3 regions of the Kitasatospora sp. NPDC056273 genome follow, and region 2 is predicted to be linked to each of the others. Evidence: riboswitches for the same ligand, from Rfam matches in the RefSeq annotation. Region 2 holds a riboswitch; each other region holds the start of a gene.
The links. A riboswitch is a leader RNA that binds a small molecule or an ion and turns the genes downstream of it on or off. The one in region 2 is predicted to bind S-adenosylmethionine.
Positions count from the first base shown of each region.

Region 1: it holds a riboswitch for S-adenosylmethionine, as region 2 does, so the genes downstream of both, ACFCY1_RS20140 (IclR family transcriptional regulator) here and thrC (threonine synthase) in region 2, are expected to answer to the same signal.
Region 3: it holds a riboswitch for S-adenosylmethionine, as region 2 does, so the genes downstream of both, ACFCY1_RS08690 (aminotransferase class V-fold PLP-dependent enzyme) here and thrC (threonine synthase) in region 2, are expected to answer to the same signal.

Region 1 is NZ_JBHJSJ010000021.1:11-6,970, reverse strand. It holds gene ACFCY1_RS20150 (BTAD domain-containing putative transcriptional regulator) at 1-1,687, opposite strand, end outside; gene ACFCY1_RS20145 (hypothetical protein) at 1,946-3,151, shown strand; SAM riboswitch class I at 3,237-3,378, shown strand; gene ACFCY1_RS20140 (IclR family transcriptional regulator) at 3,581-4,294, shown strand; gene ACFCY1_RS20135 (threonine/serine exporter family protein) at 4,478-5,731, opposite strand; gene ACFCY1_RS20130 (NADP-dependent oxidoreductase) at 5,826-6,806, opposite strand.
Region 2 is NZ_JBHJSJ010000038.1:3,894-10,853, reverse strand. It holds gene groL (chaperonin GroEL) at 1-479, opposite strand, end outside; gene ACFCY1_RS28040 (cold-shock protein) at 827-1,030, opposite strand; gene ACFCY1_RS28035 (MoaD/ThiS family protein) at 1,569-1,847, opposite strand; gene thrC (threonine synthase) at 1,883-3,163, opposite strand; SAM riboswitch class I at 3,180-3,316, opposite strand; gene ACFCY1_RS28025 (glucosyl-3-phosphoglycerate synthase) at 3,428-4,465, shown strand; gene ACFCY1_RS28020 (trehalose-6-phosphate synthase) at 4,582-6,048, shown strand; gene otsB (trehalose-phosphatase) at 6,035-6,874, opposite strand.
Region 3 is NZ_JBHJSJ010000007.1:3,638-10,597, forward strand. It holds gene ACFCY1_RS08665 (C40 family peptidase) at 1-460, opposite strand, end outside; gene ACFCY1_RS08670 (NYN domain-containing protein) at 661-2,091, opposite strand; gene ACFCY1_RS08675 (hypothetical protein) at 2,230-2,493, opposite strand; gene ACFCY1_RS08680 (rhomboid family intramembrane serine protease) at 2,695-3,477, shown strand; gene ACFCY1_RS08685 (Lrp/AsnC family transcriptional regulator) at 3,519-3,800, shown strand; gene ACFCY1_RS08690 (aminotransferase class V-fold PLP-dependent enzyme) at 3,804-5,186, opposite strand; SAM riboswitch class IV at 5,238-5,356, opposite strand; gene trpD (anthranilate phosphoribosyltransferase) at 5,465-6,541, opposite strand; gene ACFCY1_RS08700 (hypothetical protein) at 6,657-6,960, opposite strand, start outside.

The DNA.
Region 1 (6,960 bases), on a different contig from region 2:
TCCGCCGCCGCTCGACCGCCAGCCGGCGGCCCAGCGTCTGCACCGTCCAGCTCGGCCGGGCCGCCAGCCGGGCCGCCACGATCCGGACCGCGAGCGGGAGGTGGCCGCAGACGAGCAGCAGCTCCCGGGCGGCCTGCGCCTCGGCGGCCAGCCGCTCGGCGCCGATGGTGCGGCCCAGCAGTTCGAGCGCCTCCTCGGGTTCGAAGACGCCGAGGTCGGCCTGGACGGTCGCGGGCAGGCCGGACAGCCGGGTCCGGCTGGTGGTGAGCACGGCGCAGCCGACCGCACCCGGTAGCAACGGTCTGATCTGCGCGGTGTCGTGGACGTTGTCGAGCACCAGCAGCAGCCGCCGGCCGTCCACCGCCGAGCGGAACAGCGCCGAGCGGGCGTCCAGCCCCTCCGGCACCGCGTCGGCCGGCACGCCGAGCGCCACCAGGAAGCCGCTGAGCACCGCCTCCGGATCGGCCGGGGTGGCGTCGGCGCCCCGCAGGTCGACGTAGAGCTGCCCGTCCGGGTAGGCCTCGCGCACCCGGTGGGCGACGTGCAGGGCCAGCGCGGTCTTGCCGACTCCGCCCATGCCGACCACGGTCGCGATCACCAGCGCCTGCTGGCCCGGTGCGCCGGGGTTTCTGTCGGGCGCCCCTCCGTGCGCCCCGCCGAGAGCCTTGCCCAGCCGTTCGACCAGGACCGATCGGCCGGTGAAGTCGGCAGCGTCGGGCGGCAGTTGGGCCGGTCTGGGGGTCGGTGAGCTGCTCCCGGCCGGGGCGGTGTTCCCGGCCGGTGCGGTGGCGGGGGCGTTCGGCGCCGCCGGTCCGGTGGGCGGGTCCGGTGCCTCGGCCCCGGGCGCGGCCGGCTCCGCCGGACCGGCGGCGGCCGGGCCCGGGACGAGCGCGACGGGGACGAGCGCGACGGAGGGTGCCGGGGCGGCGAGCGACGGGTCCCCCTCCAGGATCCGCTGGTGCAGCAGGTCCAGCTCCGCCCCGGGCGCCACCCCCAGTTCGGCCAGGAACAGCTGACGCGCGCCCCGGAACACGGCCAGCGCGTCCGCCTGCCGCCCGGCCTGGTACAGCGCCCGCATCAGCAGCCCGTACGCCCGCTCGTGCAGCGGGTGCTCGGTGGTCAGCGAGGTCAGTTCCGGGATGCATCGGGAGTAGCGCCCCAGCGCCAGGTCCAGGGCGATCCGCTCCTCCAGCAGGGTCAGCCGCAGCTCCTGGAGCCGCTGGCGCTGCCGCTGCGCGAACGGCCCGGGGATGCCGGCCAGCGGCTCGCCCTGCCACAGCTCCAGGGCCTGGTTCAGCAGGTCGCGCGCCTGCTGCGGCTCCCCGGCGGCCGCCGTGCGCTCGGCCTGCGCCGCCAGCTCCTCCGCCTGCGCCGCGTCCACCGCGTGCTTGGGCAGCACCAGCCGGTAGCCGTCCCCGACCGAGGTCAGCACGGTCGGCGCGTCCGGCGCCTCGCCGTGCAGGACCTTGCGCCACCGCCAGGCGTAGGTGCGCACCGTCGTCATCGCGGTGCCCGGCGGCTCCTCGCCCCACAGGGCGTCGATCAGGTCGGTGGCGCTCGCGCCGTGGCCGGGCCGGAGCAGCAGCACCGCCAGCATCGCCTGCTGCTGGGGGCTGCCCACCTTCAGTACGGTCGCGCCGCGCTGCGCCCGCATCAAGCCCAGCACCGAGAACCGGAAATCATCCATGCCTGCACCTGCCCGCTTCATGTGCTCGCCCCCGCCCGCACGTGCCACCCCCGAATTGGTGAGTCCCTATCAACCCACGGGACCTGGCGGGATGTCGAGAGATCGTCGACCCGGTGGTGATCCGGTGTTGATCGGCCGTCGCCACAATCGGTGATGTGGCGCCCGCAGTCGGCCCGGCCCCTCACCGCCGGACCCGCCACGTCCCCGGTCGCCCGGCCGCCGACCGGCGACCCCCACGGCTCTCGGAGGCGGACGCCCATGAACACGGACCGGAACAGCGACCTGAGTACCGGCCGGAAAGCGGATCCGAACGCGGACCGGAACACGGAACCGAGTACGGCGTCGAGCACCGACCGGGTCACGGACCGGCACGGCGGCCTGGACACCGACCTGCTCCACCGCCTGCTCGACGTCGACCCGGCCTGCGGACCCGTCGAACTGCTCCACCGCGCCCGGGGCGAGCGCCACCTCCCGTACCTGGTGCTCGCCGCGCTCGCCCGGGAGGACGTCCGGATGGGCGCGCACGCCCGGGACGAGCTGCGGCGCGCCCGCGACCGGGTCGAGTGTTACGCCCGGGTCGCCCGCGACCTCGCCGACGCCACCGGGGTCCGCCCCATCCGCGACCTGCCGCTGGCCGGCTACTACCCGCCCGACCTGCCCCGGCCGCTGGCCGAGCTCAGCCTCGTCAGCCCCACCGAGGCCTCGCTCTGGCAGGCCGTCAACCGGCTGGTCACCGACCACCCGGTGGAGTCCGTGGAGGTCACCCTGCTCGGCGAGCGCCCCCGGCACACCGCCGTCACCCTGCGCTGGCCGGCCGGGGACCCGCTGCTCGACCCGTGGTACCAGGTGCGGGTCGCGACCGCCGCGCTCCCCGGCGACCTCGCCACCGTCCCGGTCCGCCCCTACCTGGCCGCCGACGACCACGTCGAATGCCTGATCGCCCTCGCCGAGGAAGGGCTCGGGCGCACCTTCCTCGCGGGCGACGTGATCGACGTGGCCCGGCTCGCCGGGCAGCCCTTCGAGCCCGTCGAGACCGCCGCGGTGGTCGCCGCCTACCGGCTCGCCCCGGAGGCCGCCGCCCTCCTCGACCTCGCCGCCGAGCACGTGCCGCTCGGCGCCCTGCGGGACGTCCGCACCGTCCTGGAGGCCGAGGTCGCCCCCGAACTCCGCCGCCGGACCTCTGCCGGCACCCCGCCGTGCCACGGCACCTCGCCGCGCCACGGCACGCTGCTGCGCCGCACCGTCATCCGGCACCAGTGGGACGAGGCGCTGCTGCTCCCGGCCGGCGACGCCACCCTGCTGCTCACCCCGGTCGCCGACTACCTGCTCGGCCCCGAGGGCACCCGGCCCACGGACCGCGAGCGCACCGCCGCCCTCGCCGCCCTGCACGCCTGGGACGCGACCCTCCCCGGCAGCCCGGACGGGGCCCCGTGCACCGGCCTGTCGGGGCCGCGCCACCGCTGAGCCGGCCCCGCGGGGCGTGGTCGAGGGCGGGTCGAGGGCGGGGGGACTTGCCGACCCGCCCCGGATGTCTTGTATCGTTCCTGGCGAATCATCCAGAGGGGTGGAGGGACCGGCCCTACGAAGCCCCGGCAACTCCCCGTTCGACCCGGCGTCCGAAGTACGCGCCGTGTTGGCGGGGGCAGTGCCAACTCCGGCCTGTCGCCACTGTGGCGCGGGAAAGATGAGGAGACACGGTGCTCTCTGTGCTGTCCTTCGCCCGGGCGCTTCCCGCCCCGGTCCTTTCGCGTACCCGTCTCGTGCCCGGCGCAGGCAATCGGCCGACTTCTCCGGCCTGTCCTCGCTGACCACACCCCCCGGCTCCCCGCCAGGAGCCGCCGTGAGCAGCGCGGACCCGCTGCTCCCGGGCCTTGAGACTGGAGTACCCATCCCATGGAGAACACGAGCGGCGTCGGCGTGCTCGACAAGGTCACCTCGATCCTCGGCACCCTGGAGGCCGGGCCCGCCACCCTGGGCGGCCTCGTCGCCGCCACCGGCATGGCGCGGCCCACCGCCCACCGGCTGGCCGTCGCACTCGAACACCACCGCCTGGTCAGCCGGGACGTCCAGGGCCGGTTCATGCTCGGCCCCCGCCTCGGCGAGCTCTCGGCGGCCGCCGGCGAGGACCGGCTGCTGGCCGCGGCCGGCTCGGTCCTCGCCCAGCTGCGGGACGCCACCGGCGAGAGCGCCCAGCTCTACCGGCGGCAGGGCGAGGTCCGGATCTGCGTGGCCGCCGCCGAGCGGCTCACCGGCCTGCGCGACACCGTTCCGGTGGGGGTCACCCTCCCCATGAAGGTCGGCTCCGCCGCCCAGATCCTGCTCGCCTGGGAGGAGCCCGAGCGCCTCCACCGCGGCCTGCAAGGGGCCCGCTTCACCGCCACCGCGCTGAGCGGCGTGCGGCGCCGCGGCTGGGCCCAGTCCGTCGGCGAGCGCGAGGTCGGGGTCGCCTCCGTGGCCGCGCCCGTCCGCGGCCAGTCCAACCGGGTGGTGGCCGCCGTCACGGTCTCCGGGCCGATCGAACGGCTCAGCCGCCACCCCGGTGCCCAGCTCTCCCAGGCCGTCGTCGAGGCGGCCCACCGGCTCACCGAGGCCCTGCGCCAGCCCTGACGGGGGTTCCGAGGCTCTCGGATTCCGAGGTTCCGGGGTTCCCTGGTCATGGGTTCCGAACCTCGGGTTCCGAGACTCCGGGCTCCGGGGCGCACCTCCGCGCGCCCCGGGGCCCGGTTCCGGCCCGTACCGGTCCCGGGTCCGGCTTGGCTCGGGCCCGGCTCGGGCCTGGTTCCGACCGGCTCAGGCCCGGTGCGGCAGGCCGGTGAGGCTGGGACGGGGGATCCGGCTGATCACCGCGCCGATCAGTGTGCCGATCGACACCCCGAAGACCGCCGAGACGGCCGCCAGCAGCGACTGCGCCCCGTTGCCGACCTCGATCTGCGCGGTGTTCAGCAGACCGAAGGAGCCCGGCACGACGATCCAGAACGCCGGGAGGTAGAGCACCTGCCAGAGCGGACCGCCCGGCAGCCAGTGCACCAGGGTGGCCGCGACCGCGGCGGCTACGGCCCCGGCCAGGCCGCCGATCGCCGCGCCGTGCACCGACCCCACCGCCACCTGGGCGGTGACGCTCACCGCGATCACCGCGACGATCCACGGGATGGCCGAGGGCGGGGTGTGGACGTTGACCACCACCCCGGCCACCGCGATCGCCAGCCCCAGCGCGATCACCCACCAGCTCGGCTTGGCCACCTGCACGTTGGCCAGCGCGGTGGACGGCATGCCGATCGCGGTCGCGGCCGCGGCCACCCCGGCGAGGAACAGCGTCAGCTGCACGGCGCCGGAGACCAGCCGGGCGGTGCCCGCGTTGGCCGCGCCGGCGGCGATCTCGGACAGCCCGGTGACCAGCAGCCCGCCCGGCAGCAGGATCGCCAGGGTGGCCACGATCGTCCGCAGCGGCCCGTCCAGCAGCGAGGCCCGCGCGAGCGCCAGGACCAGCAGCGCGACGAGGAAGCCGGCCGTGACGGGCAGCAGCGGCCGCAGGTGCGGCCGCCGCCGGGCGAGCACGGTCAGGCCCACCACGATCAGCGAGCCGAGCCCGGCGGCCAGCACGTTCGCCACCACCGGCTGCAGGAAGATGCAGACCCCGACCCCGACCGGCAGCGCCCCGAAGTCCGCCACCCACGCGGGCCAGCGGGCGGGCGCCCGCCGGATCCGGTCCAGCTCGGCGCGCGCCCGGGGCCCGTCGAGTTCGCCCGCCCGCAGCCGGTGCACCAGGTGGAGGACGTCGGCCGTCTGCTCGAACCGCAGGGTGCCGCCGAGCGGCTGGAACCTGGTGGCGCCGTCCGGGTGCAGGGCCACGAACAGCCCGTTGGTCAGCGCGGCGACCTGGACCTCCGGGGCGCCCAACGCCCGCCCCAGTCCACGGAGTTCGTCCTCGACCTCATGGACGGGCAGGCCGCCGCCCAGCAGGGCTTCGCCCAGGTCGAGCAGGAGACGGCAGAGCGGGTCGGGCGGGGCGTCGGCGTCCCGGACCGATGGAGACTTGCTAGGCATGGCAGGTATCGTCCCACCCTGCCCGATTCGGTCTGAATCTGCCCCGGTCTGTTCGCTTCCCGAGCGCCTGCTGCCCCCGGGGTCCGGGTGACCGCTACGGGCGGACGGTGAGGACCAGCTTGCCCGTGACCCGGCCGGTCTCGCCCTCGGCGTGGGCCTTCGCGGCCTCCGCGAGCGGGTAGGTGGCGGAGACGTGCGGGCGCAGCTGCCCGGCTTCGACGAGGGCGGCGATCGCGGCCATGCCCGCCCGGTCGTGCTCGACCAGCAGGGCCTTCGCCGTCACGCCCAGCTCGGCGGCGCGCTCGGCCACCTCGTCGATCCCCTGGGGCAGGATCGACACCAGGACGCCGCCGGGCCGGAGGGTCTCCAGGGAGCGCAGCCGGTCGTCGCCGCCGAGCGGGTCGAGGACCACGTCGATGTCGCGGGCCTCCGCCACGAAGTCGGCCGTCCGGTAGTCGATGACCTCGTCCGCGCCCAGGCCCCGGACGAAGTCGTGCTTGGCGGCGGACGCCGTGCCGATGACGTACGCGCCGCGCGCCTTGGCGATCTGCACGGCGACGTGCCCGACGCCGCCGCCCGCCGCGTGCACCAGGACCCGCTGCCCCGGCCGCAGCCCCGCCGTGTCGACGAGCGCCTGCCAGGCGGTGAGCGCCACCAGCGGAAGCGCCCCGGCCTCGACGTGGCTCAGTACGGCGGGCTTGGGCACGAAGGCCCGGGCGGGGCCGACGACGTACTCGGCGTGCGCGCCGGCGCCGTACGGGTAGGGCAGCATGCCGAACACCTCGTCGCCCGGGGTGAAGAGCGAGACGCCGACGCCGACCGCCTCGACGGTGCCGGAGACGTCCCAGCCGAGCGTGAACGGCGGCTGCCCGAGGAAGTAGCCGCGGCTGCGGTGCTTCCAGTCGGTGGGGTTGACCCCGGCGGCGTGGACGGCGACGAGGACCTGGCCGACGCCGGGCACGGGCCGCTCGACCTCGGCCTCGTGGAGGACGTCCGGGGTGCCGAGGGCGGTCTGGGTGATGGCCCGCATCGTGTTCGTGCTCATCGTGTTCGTGCTCATGGAGTTCGTGGTCATGGATCCAGCCTGCGGCCGCGCCCCTGGCCAGCGAAATGGCAAGATTGCCAAAGACCGATAGGATCGTGCCATGGTGCGTCCTGAAAGCTGGTCCAGGCTCGCGGGTGGAAGTCCCGTCCGGGTAGACACCGGAGTGCCCGGTAGCAGGTCCCGG
Region 2 (6,960 bases):
ATGAGCTCGCCGATCTGGGTGTCAGCGGCGGAGATGGAGGCGGTGGAGGCGATCTGCTCCTTGGTCTCCACGTCCTTGGCCTGGGCCAGCAGCTGGTCGGAGACGGCCGCGACGGCCTTCTCGATGCCGCGCTTCAGGGCCATCGGGTTGGCGCCGGCGGCGACGTTGCGCAGACCCTCGCGAACCAGGGCCTGGGCGAGCACGGTGGCGGTGGTGGTGCCGTCACCCGCGACGTCGTCCGTCTTCTTGGCGACCTCCTTGACGAGCTCCGCACCGATCTTCTCGTACGGGTCCTCGAGCTCGATCTCCTTGGCGATGGAGACACCGTCGTTGGTGATCGTGGGGGCGCCCCACTTCTTCTCCAGCACGACGTTGCGGCCCTTGGGGCCGAGCGTGACCTTCACGGCGTCGGCGAGCTGGTTCATGCCACGCTCAAGGCCGCGGCGAGCTTCCTCATCAAAGGCGATGATCTTGGCCATCTGAAGTGGTCCTCCGGGACACGGTCGACTGCTCGGACCAAGGGGTGCCCGCGACGGACGGCCCTGGTGTGCGGGGGTCCATTCCCCTACCGCTCCCGGGGGCCTCACCGACCCGGTCCGCTGTCACTCTCACGCTGTGAGTGCTAACGCCAATGATTAGCACTCCGGGTGGTCGAGTGCAAGCCCAATCGACGATCCGCGAGCCGTCGCCGGAGCCCCGCCCGAGCCCCTGCGGAGCCGCGTCGGGGAACGCCGACGGGCCCGTACGACACGCGTCGCACGGGCCCGTCGAGAAGCGAGTGGTCACCAGCCGTAGGGCCGCGCCGAGCTCCTGGAGTCGGAAGGGGTCAGACCGCCGCGCGGACCATGTCCGCCTGCGGGCCCTTCTGTCCCTGGGAGATCTCGAACTCGACCCGCTGGCCCTCCTCGAGGGTGCGGTAGCCGTCCATCTGGATCGCGCTGTAGTGGACGAAGACGTCCGCACCACCGTCGACCGCGATGAAGCCGTAGCCCTTCTCCGCGTTGAACCACTTGACGGTGCCCTGAGCCATTCCGAACTCCCCTAGTGCTGTGCTGGCCCTTCACGTGCCCGCAGGTCGCGGGCCCGGGTTGGTTGAAGGCCGGCCCGGGGAACCCCCCCTGGGCGCAGCCGTGCACGCCGCAACCATCCGCGCGGAACGCCGGGCGGCCTCCGGTGAGCGGGTGATTGCGTCGACCGCCGCTGAATGTATCCGGATCGACGCCCTCTGCAACAGGGCCAACCGCCGGTAATTCCGCCAAGGCGTCAAGGGACAGGACGGATCGAATCGGAATAATCTCGGCATTCCACGCCGGACATAGCGGACGAATTACTCAAATGCCCGCGCGAATTCTGACATCTGCCTGACATGTTTCACGGTCCGCCCCCGGCGGCCGGACGCCCCCGGGCCGAGCACTGCGGGGGCCGAAAGGGAAACCCTGTTCCCAGCCGAGCCACACTCTACTCCGACTCGACCCGGAAATATTCCCGCCGGAATGCGAGCGGTCGCCCGCGCATACGGAGAACGGATTTCCGTACGCGCGGGCGACCGCGGGTTCTGCTTTGTCGGCTCAGCAGCCGCCGGCCACCGCCGGGATGATCGAGACGCTGGCGCCGTCCTTGATCTCGGTCGCCAGACCCTCGGCGAAGCGCACGTCGTCGTCGTTCACGTAGACGTTCACGAAGCGGCGCAGCTTGCCGGTGTCGTCCAGGATGCGGGCCGCGATGCCCGCGTGGTTCTTCTCCAGGTCGGCGACGACCTCGGCCAGGGTGGCACCCTCGGCGGTCACCTCGGCGGCGCCGTCGGTGTAGGTGCGCAGGATGGTGGGGATGCGGACGGTGGCGCTCATGACTCTCCTAGCGGGGGCGGGGCCTATCGGGTGGTTCAGGCGGACACGAGGCCGGCGGCGCGGAACGAGTCCAGCGTCGGGCGGATGACGGCGGTCATCCCGGAATCGGAGACGGCGTCCAGGGTCTTCAGCCCGTCGCCGGTGTTGATCGCGACGGTCTCCTTGGCCGGGTCCAGCTGCCCGGTCTCGACCAGCTTCTTCAGCACGCCGACGGTCACCCCGCCCGCGGTCTCGGCGAAGATCCCCTCGGTCCGCGCCAGCAGCCGGATCGCCGCCACAACCTCGGCGTCCGTGACGTCCTCCACGGCGCCACCGGTACGGCGGGCGATGTCCAGCACGTACGGGCCGTCGGCCGGGTTGCCGATCGCCAGCGACTTGGCGATGGTGTCCGGCTTCACCGGCTTGATCACGTCCCGGCCGGCCTTGAACGCGGCCGACACCGGCGAGCAGCCCTCCGCCTGGGCGCCGAAGACCTTGTACGGCCGGTCCTCGACCAGGCCGAGCCTGATCAGCTCCTGGAGCCCCTTGTCGATCTTCGTCAGCTGCGAGCCCGAGGCGATCGGGATCACGATCTGCTCCGGTAGCCGCCAGCCGAGCTGCTCGCAGATCTCGTACGCCAGCGTCTTGGAGCCCTCGCCGTAGTACGGCCGCAGGTTCACGTTGACGAAGCCCCAGCCCTCGCCGGCCGGGTCGCCGATCAGCTCCGAGCAGAAGCGGTTCACGTCGTCGTAGTTGCCCTCGATGCCGACCAGCTCGCCGCCGTACACCCCGGCCATGACGACCTTGCCCTGCTCCAGGTCGTGCGGGATGAACACGCAGGACCGGAACCCGGCCCGGGCCGCCGCCGCACCCACCGCGCCGGCCAGGTTGCCGGTGGAGGAGCAGGACAGCGTGGTGTAGCCGAACGCCCGGGCCGCCTCGATCGCACACGCGACCACCCGGTCCTTGAACGAGTGCGTCGGGTTCCCGGAGTCGTCCTTGACGTGCAGCTGGGCGGTGAAACCGAGCTCCCGGCCCAGGTTGTCCGCCTTCACCAGCGGGGTCCACCCCGGGTTCAGGTTCGGCTTGGACGCCACGTCGGCCGGCACCGGCAGCAGCGGCGCGTACCGCCAGATGGAGGCCGGACCGGCCTCGATCCGCTTGCGCAGCTCCTCGGCGCCCTCGCTGCCGAACTCGTAGGCGATCTCCAGCGGGCCGAAGCACTCCAGGCACGCGAAGCTGGGGCCGAGCGGGAAGCGGGTGCCGCACTCGCGACAGGACAGCGCGGCGGCCGGGCCGAGGTCGACGGAAACAGGTGCGGCAGTGTCGATAGCCATGATGGCGAGGCCTCTCTCCTCATCTTCCCCGTGGCGCGGTCGCGACACGGGACGGAATTGGCACCTGTCCCGCCGGGGCCTGTCGACAGACAGCCGCGCGAGAAGGTTGCCGGGACGTCAACGGGCCGTTCCCTCAGTCCCTCTGGATGAGCTTGTGAAATTGTGGTGGTGCTCAACGGAGACCCCGGCGTGCAAAGGTCCGACCGCTGTACGAAGACTGTATCCGAAGGCGTCAAACCTGAACGGGACCGTCCGCCAAGCGAGATGACCCGTCCCACCGACCTCGCCGAGGAGATCTCCGTGCCCGCCGAACCGACTCCCGCGCTCCTCCCGCAGGCGGCGTCCTGGCTGCGCCGCCGCTCCTGGAGCGCGGCCGACCGGCCGGTCCGCACCCTGCTCGACGCCAAGGAGCGCACCGGTCGCACGGTCAGCGTGGTCCTCCCCGCCCTGGACGAGGAGGCCACCGTCGGCGACATCGTCCGCACCATCCGCCGCGAGCTGATGGAACGCCTCCCGCTCGTCGACGAACTCGTCGTCGTCGACTCCGGCTCCACCGACGCCACCGCCGCCGTCGCCGCCGAGGCCGGCGCCCGGGTCGAGCACCGCGACGCCGTCCTACCCCGGCTGCCCGCCGTCCCCGGCAAGGGCGAGGTGCTCTGGCGCTCGCTGCTGGTCACCCACGGCGACATCGTCTGCTTCGTCGACGCCGACCTGCGCGAGTTCGACCCGGCCTTCGTCTCCGGCATCATCGGCCCGCTGCTCACCGACGAGTCCATCCAGCTGGTCAAGGCCATGTACGACCGCCCGCTGGAGTCGGAGGGCGCCGTCCTGCCAGCCGGCGGCGGCCGGGTCACCGAACTCGTCGCCCGCCCCCTGCTCAACCTCCACTGGCCGGAACTCGCCGGTTTCGTCCAGCCGCTCGGCGGCGAGTACGCGGCCCGCCGCTCACTGCTCGAACGGCTGCCCTTCCCCACCGGCTACGGCGTCGAACTCGGCCTGCTGGTCGACGCCCTGGAGCTGGCCGGCCTGGACGCCCTCGCCCAGGTGGACGTCGGCGTCCGGCACCACCGCCACCAGGACGGCCAGGCCCTCGGCCGGATGGCCGCCACCATCTACCGGACCGCCCTGGAACGCCTCGACCGCACCCACCGCCTCAAGGCCTCCGCCGACCTCGTCCACCCCCACCTCACCCAGTTCACCCGCGACCCGGAAACCCGCGCCTTCACCGCCCACACCCACCCGGTGACCGCCCTCGAACGCCCCCCGATCCACACCCTCCCCGAGTACGCCGCCCGCCATTAGGGCCTCTCTTTCGGATCATGCCAGGCGCGCGACGTGATCCGAAAGAGAGGCCCTGGGCCCTCTCTTCGACGGGCCGCACGGGTTTGCCACGCCGACCCCACGGCAACATGCCAACCATGGGCGATCTCACGACCAACCGTTCGAGCGTGACCGGCACCGCCCCCGTCCTGGTGGCGTCCAACCGGGGACCGGTGTCCTTCAGCACCGCCGACGACGGCACGCTGACCCTGCGCCGCGGCGGCGGCGGCCTGGTCTCCGGCCTCTCCGCCATCGACGACCCGAACGCCGTCTGGGTCTGCGCCGCCCTCGACGACTCCGACCGCAGGGCCGCCGCCGAGGCACCCCACGGCCGCCTCGACCTGGCCGGCCACGAGGTCGGCGGCCAGGCCGTACGGATGCTGGACATCGACCCGCTGACCTTCGCCCGCGCCTACAACGGCGTCGCCAACTCCACCCTCTGGTTCGTCCACCACCTGCTCTACGCGACCCCCACCGCGCCCTCCTTCGACGCCGCCTTCCGCACCGAATGGGCCGCCTACCGGGCCTACAACGAGGCCTTCGCCGAAGCCCTCGCCGCCGAGGCCGCCCCGAACGCCGCCGTCCTCGTCCAGGACTACCACCTCTCCCTGGTCCCGGCCCTGCTCCGCGAAGCCCGCCCCGACCTGCGGATCGGCCACTTCTCGCACACCCCCTGGGCCCCGCCCGAGTACTACCGGATGCTGCCCGACGACGTCGCCCGGGCCGTCCTCACCGGCATCCTCGGTGCCGACCGGGCCGGCTTCCTGACCCAGCGCTGGGCCCGCGCCTTCGCCGCCTGCTGCGAGGACCTCCTCGGCGCGACCGTCGACCACGACGCGCTCACCGTCACCGTCGACGGCCGCACCACGCGCCTCGGCGTCCACGCCCTCGGCGCCGACGCCGACTTCCTGCGCGAGCGCGCCCACCGCCCCGACGTCGACGAACGCCTCGCCGCCCTCCGCGCGGCCGTCGGCGACCGCCGCACCATCGTCCGGGTCGACCGCACCGAGCTGAGCAAGAACATCGTCCGCGGCCTCCAGGCCTACCGGCACCTGCTCCGCACCCGCCCCGAGTGGCACGACCGGGTGGTGCACATCGCCTTCGCCTACCCGTCCCGCACCGACCTCGCCGAGTACCGCGCCTACACGGCCGCCGTCCAGCGGCTGGCCGAGGAGATCGACGCCGAGTTCGCCACCCCCGCCTGGCGGCCCCTGATCCTCCACGTCGACGACGACTTCCCGCGCTCCCTCGCCGCCTACCGGCTGGCCGACGTCGCCCTGGTCAACCCCATCCGCGACGGCATGAACCTGGTCGCCAAGGAGGTCCCGGTGGTCTCCGACCACGGCTGCGCCCTCGTCCTCTCCCGCGAGGCCGGCGCCCACGCCGAACTCAAGGACGACGCCCTCACCGTCAACCCCTACGACGTCATCGCCACCGCCGAGGCCCTCCACGCCGGCCTCACCATGAGCCCGGAGGAGCGCGCCGACCGCACCAAGCGCCTGGTGGCGGCGGCCACCGCGCTCCCCCCGCAGCAGTGGTTCCTGGACCAGCTCAACGCGCTGTGAGCGCGTCCGCCAAGGCCCCCAACAGCTCCACCACGCCCTCCGGCCCGGCGACCACCAGGTCCGCCCGGTCCGCCAGCTCCCGCACCGGCGCGTCCCCCACCGCGCCGGCGCAGACCAGCACCCCGGCCACGCCCTCGCCGCGCAGCTCCTCCACCGCGGCGAAGGCCGCCACGTCCCCCAGGTCGTCCCCCGCGTAGAGCACCGACCGCGCCCCCCGCTCGCGCAGGAACCCGGTCAGCGCCGCCCCCTTGTCCACCCCCGGCGGCCGCAGCTCCAGCACCAGCCGCCCGGGCTCCACCACCAGCCCGTGCCCGGCCGCCAGCTCCCCCACCGGCGCCCGCAGCAGCTCCAACGCCTCCTCCGGCGCCGCCGTCCGCCGGGTGTGCACGGCCACCGACCGCCCCTTGTCCTCCACCCACGTCCCCTCGGGCGCCCCCACCCGCTCCAGCACCCCCGGCAGCACCGCCCGCACCCGCGCCACCCCCGGATGCACCTCCGGCGCCGACAGCTCCCCGCCCTCCCACCGCTCGGCCCCGTAGTGCCCCAGCACCACCACCCCCGGCAGGTCCGCGAACCCCCCGTACTCCACCGCCACCCCGGCCGGCCGCCCCGTCACCACCACGACGCCCCCCACCACCGGCGCCAGCCGCCGCAACACCCCCACCACCCCCGGATGCGCCCGCGCCCGCCCCGGATCCGCCACGATCGGCGCCAGCGTCCCGTCGAAGTCCAACCCGATCACGGCATCCCCGGGCGCGCCCAGCACCGCCCGCACCCCGTCCCGCCCAGCCCCGGTCCCCGGCACGAACATCTCTTCAAAGCCCATACCGAAGCCCTACCCCGGAGCCCCCCACTCCGCACCCCGGCCTCCCCGGAGCCCCCGCACCCCGGCCTCCCCACCTCCCCACCAGG
Region 3 (6,960 bases), on a different contig from region 2:
GCCGGCGCTGCTGGTCCAGCAGCCCCTTGAGCGCCTCGGCCTGACTGGTGCTGGCCTGCTGGACGGTGGAGGCCTTGTCCAGGTAGCCGGACGGGTCCGAGGAGAGCATCAGCTGGACGGACGGGTCGATGCCGCCGCTGCGGTACTGCTCGCCCGCCACCTCGGCGAGGCCGCCCTGGAGCTGGGTCATCTGCTCCTGGCCGCGGGCCACCTGGTCCTGCAGCTGGTCGGCCTGCTTGCGCAGCTGGTCGGCCCGCTCCTTGGCGCCGTTGTACTTCTCGGCCGCCTGCTCCTGCTCCTCCTGGAGCTGGTCGATCTGCGCCTTGACGTCCGTCTTGTTCGGCTGCGGCGCGGCGTGCGCGGCCACCTGGGCGGAGAGGGCGACCGCGGTCGCAGCGGCCGCGGTGAGCACGGAGATCCGTGCGCGGCTCGGCTGCTTGGGACGGCGGTGGGAGGCCAAGGGACCGGCTCCTTCTTCCAACGGGCTCACCTGATGGGATGAGATTCCGGAAAATAGGTTTGACGCCAGACCCTAGTGAAGATCTATCCGTTTTGCCACTCCCCCGAAGGCGTGAACTCCGGTCCCCACACTGACTTCACCGGACTCGCACAATGCTCCGAAACAGGCCCTGACCAGGCATCATGCGAACCTCCCCGGGTTCAGGGCCGGGCCAGCCGGTTCAGCAGCAGCACCGACGCCACGGGGCGCGCGCCCGCCTTCCGCACGCCCTCCGCGACCTCCCGGTCGGTGGACACCACCACCACCGGACGGCCCTGCGGCTCGGCCCGCACCAGACGGCGGATCAGCTCGTCGGCCGTCTCCCCGGTCCGGCTGAACCGCACCCGGACCCCGCGCGGTGGCGCCATGATCACCGGGACGTCCAGGTCCTGCCCGTCGAACACGCAGGTGACCTCCGCCTGGGTCCGCTGGGCCAGCATCGCCAGCCCGCCCAGCAGCCGGATCCGCTGCTGCTCCAGCGGCAGCGTCGGATAACCGGTCTTGGTCACGTTGTAGCCGTCCACCACCAGGTGCACCTGGGGGATCGCCAGCAGCTGGTCCAGCAGCGCCGGATCGTCCTCGGCCAGCCCGCGCCGGGCCACGTCGTGCGGCGAGGCCGCCCCCGGCACCACCGCCTCCACCAGGTCCGCCGGGCGGATCTGGGCGACCGGCAGCGCCAGCTCCCGCTGGAGCCCCTGGGCCGACTGCAGCACGGTGTCCAGCAGCAGCCGCAGCCGCATGTCCTCCACGCTGCGCCCCTCGCGGGCCGAACGGCGGCCCTGCTCGGCCGCGTTCTCCAGCTCCAGGACCCGGTGCCGGAGCCGGCGCGCCTCGCTCTCGGCCGCGCCGCGCTCGGCCGCGGCCTGCGCCTTCAGCGCGTCCAGCTCGCCGGCCACCCGGCGGGTCTCGGCCTGCGCCCGGCGGGTGTCGCTCTCCAGCGACCGCACCCTCTTGCGCAGCGACTCGGCCTCCCTGCGGACGCCGTCGGACTCGGCCCGCTGCCGGTCCGCGTCCGCCCGCGCGGAGGCCCGCACCTCGGCCAGCTCGGCCTGCAGCTTCTCCACCAGCCGGACCGCCTCCGCGGCCGCGTCCTCGGCACCGGCCCGCTCGGCCTCCTCGCCGGCCTCGGCCACCAGCCGGCTCCAGCCCGTCGAACGCACCAGGTAGGCGGCGGCCGCGACGTCCATCGGATCGGCCGCGCTCGGGACGGTGCCCGACTCCAGCGCCTTCACCAGGTCCGGCTGCCCGAGACGCAGCCGCTCCGCTATCCGCACCCGGAAGGCCGGCTCCGCCTCCAGCGCCGCCGCCAGCGCGGTGGCCGCGTACTTGGCCCGCCGCGCCGGGGTGAACTTGACGTACTGACGCAGGCTCTGCGGGAGCTCGGCCGGCGGCACCCCGCCGAGCGCGTCCGAGGCCAGGCCGACCACCCGACGGCGCACGCCCTCGGGCAGCGGCCGGTCGAGCTTCTCGACGGCGCGCTCCGCCGCGGACCCGGAGGCGCCGTCCGCCGTCCCGGCAGCCTCGGCCGGGGCCTCGGCCGCAGCGGGCTGAAGCCCCTGGGCTGCGCCGGGCTCCTTCGCTGCGTCCACCACGTCCTCGGCTCCGATCCTGGTCCAGCGGGGCACGGCCGCGGCCGCCCCCCGTCGGCACGCTCCGTGCGTCCTGTTCTGTATTGTCCCGTGCGGCGCGGGCGGGTGCGCCGCGCACCCACCCCGCCGCCGCGGCGGGGATCAGCCCTGGTCGGCGGGGGCCTGCGTCTCCTCGGCGCCCGGACGGGCCACCAGCTCGACCTGGTCCACGGCGTTGCACCAGCGGCAGCGCACCGACTCGACGGTCTCGCTCAGCACCTCGGTCTCCTCGACCTTGGACTCGCCGGCCAGGTCGAAGTGCAGGAACTCGGTCACCCGCGCGGTGCGGGTCACGTCGAAGCGGGTGAGATTGCCGCACAGGGTGCAGCGCCAGCGCGTCTCGGCGGTCAGAGCGGGGACGGTCATCGGGGGTCCTCTCGGGTGGTCCCTGGGTGGGGCAGGCGCTCCCCCCGGAGCCCCGGCGTCGGCGGCGGGAGGCGGGAATGCCCGCCCCAAGCCTATTGCCTGGGGCAACCGTCGCGACCACCGGTTGCCTGAACACCCGGGCTAGTCCACCTGCCGTAAACCGCCGTGTCACCTGCGGCGCCCGGAGGGATGCTTGGCCGCATGGCGCTCGCGGTCCCCGACCACACCGCCGCCCGGGGCGGCCGCCCGGCGGCGACCGCCCCCGTGGTCAGCTACGCCCTGATCGCCCTCAACACCCTGGTCTTCCTGCTCGGCCCGGCCGCGGGGCTCAACCCGCTGTACGGCACCGGCCAGGCCCGGGTCTGCGCGGAGCAGCGGTACGAGCAGCGCTGGGGCGCCGTCCCGGCCGAGGTGCTGGCCGGACGGCCGCTGACCGCCGAACAGCTCGCCGAGGCCCCCGACCCGGTCCCCGGCTGCCCGGCCGCCCCGACCCCGGGCAAGCGCCCGGCGCTGTCCGTCCTCACCGGGCTCTTCCTGCACGCCGGCTGGCTGCACCTGCTCGGGAACCTGCTCTTCCTCCAGGTCTTCGGCCCCACCGTCGAACGGCGGCTGGGCCGGGCCCGGTACGCCGTCTTCTACCTGGCCGCCGGCAGCCTGACCACGTACGGCTTCGCGCTCGCCGAGGCGCACTCGCCGAACTCCACCCGGGTGCTCATCGGGGCCTCCGGGGCGATCGCCGCCGCCCTCGGCGCCTACCTGCGCCTCCACCCCCGGGCCCGGGTGACCACCCTCGTCCCGCTGCTGTTCTTCCTGCCGCTGCGCTTCCCGGCCTGGCTGGTGCTCGGCCTCTGGTTCGTCCTGCAGTGGTGGTCGGTGCACGCGGCCGGCCCCGGGGTGGCGTACCTGGTCCACGTGATCGGCTTCTCGGCCGGGTTCCTCTACGCCTGCACCGTGGTCCGCCACCCCCCGCGACGACCGGGCTGACGCCCGATACGCTGGCGGCACCCCACAAAGGAGCCCGAACTGTGATCACCGCCATCGTCCTGATCAAGACCAGTGTCGACCGCATCCCGGAGATCGCCGAATCCATCGCCGCCATCGACGGCGTGAGCGAGGTCTACTCGGTGACGGGGGGCTACAACCTGGTGGCGATGGTGCGGGTGCGCCGGCACGACGACCTGGCCGAGGTCATCCCGGGCCGGCTCAACAAGGTCCCGGGCGTGGCCCACACCGAGACCCAGATCGCCTTCCGCACCTACTCCCAGCACGACCTGGAGGCCGCCTTCGCCCTCGGCCTGGACGAGTAGCGGTCAGCCCTCGGCGCGCCGGCCCCGCTCGACCTGCACGGTGGCGACGCAGCGCCCGCCCTCGTTGCGGTAGTTCCACGCCGCGCCCTCCGTGACCAGCTCCCGGACGGCGGTCAGGAAGCGGTCGACGTGCTCGTCCGGCGTCCCGGCGCCGAAGCTCACCCGGATCGCGTTCAGGCTGCGCTCGCCCGGCAGCGACGGCTCGGGCGCACCACACTCGGACGGTGCCTCGTCCTCGTCGCCCAGCAGCGTGCGCACCAGCGGGTGGGCGCAGAACAGGCCGTCGCGCACCCCGATGCCGTACTCGGCGGACAGCGCGGCGGAGAAGTGCGAGCTGTTCCAGTCCCGGACGACGAAGGACAGCACGCCCACCCGGGCGGAGCCCTCGCCGAACAGGTTCAGCACCTTGACCTGCGGGATCTCGGCCAGCCCGGCCGTCAGCCGGGCGATCAGCTGCTGCTCGCGGGCCTCCAGCCCGTCGAAGCCGGCCTCGGTCAGCGCCCGGCAGGCCGAGGCGATCGCGTAGGCGCCGATGACGTTCGGCGAGCCGGCCTCGTGCCGGGCCGGGCCGGTGTGCCACTGCACGGCCACCGAGCCGTCGGCCTCCCGGGCCACCGTCCGGGTCGCCCCGCCGCCGGCCAGGTACGGCTCGGCCGCGTCCAGCCAGTCCGCCCGGCCGGCCAGCACCCCGGCGCCGAACGGCGCGTAGATCTTGTGGCCGGAGAAGGCGATCCAGTCGACGTCCAGCTCGCGCACCGAGACCCGGTGGTGCGGCGCCAGCTGGGCGGCGTCCAGCACCACCCGGGCGCCGTGCCGGTGCGCGGTCGCGGTCAGCTCGGCGACCGGCCACAGCTCGCCGGTCACGTTGGAGGCGCCGGTGACGCAGAGCAGCTTGGGGCCCTCGGGCGCCTCGGCGAGCGCGGCGTCCAGCGCGGCCACCGCCTCGGCCCGCGAGCGCGGCGCCCGCAGGTAGGTGACGTCCAGTCCGGCGTGCGCCCAGGGCAGCAGCGAGGCGTGGTGCTCGGTCTCGAAGGCGAACACCCGGGTGCCGGCCGGGACGGCGGAGGCCAGCAGGTTGAGCGAGTCGGTGGTGGCCCGGGTGAAGACCACCTGGTCTCCCTCGCGCAGGTCGAGGAACTCGCCGACGGTGCGGCGGCTCTGCTCGAACAGGTCGGTGGACAGCTGGGAGAGGTACCCGGCCCCGCGGTGGACGCTGCCGTAGTACGGCGCGTAGGCGGCGACGTCGTCCCACACCCGCTGGAGCGCCGGCGAGCTCGCCGCGTAGTCGAGCGCCGCGTAGCCGACCTTCTCACCGCTGGCGAGCGGGACCTGGACGTCGGCGCCGAGGACGGCGAGCGGGGTGCGGATTTCGGTGGCCAGAGACATGGGGATGCACTCCTTCTGGGGCAAGGGACCCCGGGAGTGCTAGTCGTCGGGCGTCCGCGCTTGTCGCACGGACGGCTTGCCGTGACGACCCGGTCCTCACCCAGGGCACCCCGCCACGGACGGAGGGTTGCCGGACAGCCAGCTGGGGCTTGGCGCTGTCACTCATGACCTGGCGAAGACTCTAGGCCGGGTCCACCGGGTGGTCAAACGGGCATCCAGCATCCGGACAGCACGGGAGCCCGCGCCGGCGTACCGGCACGGGCTCCCCAACTGCCGCCTCAGGCCCGGCTGGTGGCCTCCGACCAGCGCCGCAGCAGGTCCTGCGCGGCACCGGAGTCGATCGCCTTCGCGGCCCGCTCCATGCCGGCCGCCAGCTGCTCGGTGAGCGGCGCGTCGCCCAGCTCCAGCGCGACCAGCGCCGCCGCCGTGTTCAGCAGGACGGCGTCCCGCACCGGCCCGTGCTCGCCGGCCAGCAGCCGCCGCGCGACCTCGGCGTTGTACGAGGCGTCCGCCCCGCGCAGCGCCTCGATGCCGACCAGCTCGATGCCCACGTCCCGCGGGTCGAAGGTGGACTCGGTGACGACCCCGTCGCGCACCAGCCAGACCTGCGAGGTGGTGGTGATGGTCAGCTCGTCCAGCCCGTCGTCGCCGCGGAAGACCAGCGCGGTGGCGCCCCGCCGGGCCAGCACCCCGGCGATCAGCCCGGACAGCCGGGTGTCGAAGCAGCCGATGGCGTGCGCGGTGACCTTGGCCGGGTTGGTCAGCGGGCCGAGGATGTTGAAGGCGGTCGGCACCCCGAGGTCGCGCCGCGCGGTGGCGGCGTGCCGCATCGAGGGGTGGAACTTCGCCGCGAAGCAGAAGGTCAGCCCGACCTCCTCGGCCACCTCGGCGACCCGCCGGGGGGAGAGGTCCAGCGCCACCCCGAGCTTCTCCAGCACGTCCGAGGAGCCGCTGGTCGAGGAGGCCGACCGGTTGCCGTGCTTGACCACCTTGGCGCCGGCGGCCGCCGCGACGATCGCCGACATGGTGGAGATGTTGACGGTCTTCGCCCGGTCCCCGCCGGTGCCGACGATGTCCACCGCCGGGCCGGGGATCTCCAGCGGCTCGGCGTGCGCGTACATCGCGTCGACCAGGCCGGCGATCTCCTCGACCGACTCGCCCTTGGCCCGCAGCGCGATCATGAACCCGGCCACCTGGACGGGGGACGCCTCGCCGCTCATGATCCGGTCCATCGCCCACGCGGTGGACGAGCGGTCGAGGTCCTCCCCCTGCAACAGTGCCGCCAGGAGGTCCGGCCAGGTGCGGACCACCTGCGCGGGGTCGCTACCGCCGTTCGCAGGGTTCACGTTCACCATGGCTGACTCCAGCTGTTGTCGGTTCCCCGCTCCGGGGACGTCCGTACGGATGGAGCCAGCCTATCGAGCGGAGCGCCCGCTTCTACCCCTGTCTTTCCTACTCCTGGCGCGGATTTCAGCGGACGGCCGGAGTCCGCTTCGCCAGCCGGTCCCGCAGCAGGGTGGCGACCGCCCCGGCCAGCGCCACCGGCTCCACCGGACGGGAGATCGCGGCGTCGGCCCGGCTCCAGGCGGCCAGCCAGGAGTCCTGCGGCCGGCCGATCAGCACCAGGACCGGCGGGCAGCCGTAGATCTCGTCCTTGAGCTGGCGCCCGAGGCCCAGCCCGCCGGCCGGGACGGCCTCGCCGTCCAGCACGCAGAGGTCCACTCCCCCCTTCTCCAGTGCCTTGAGCACCGCGGGGGTGGTCGCGCACTCCAGG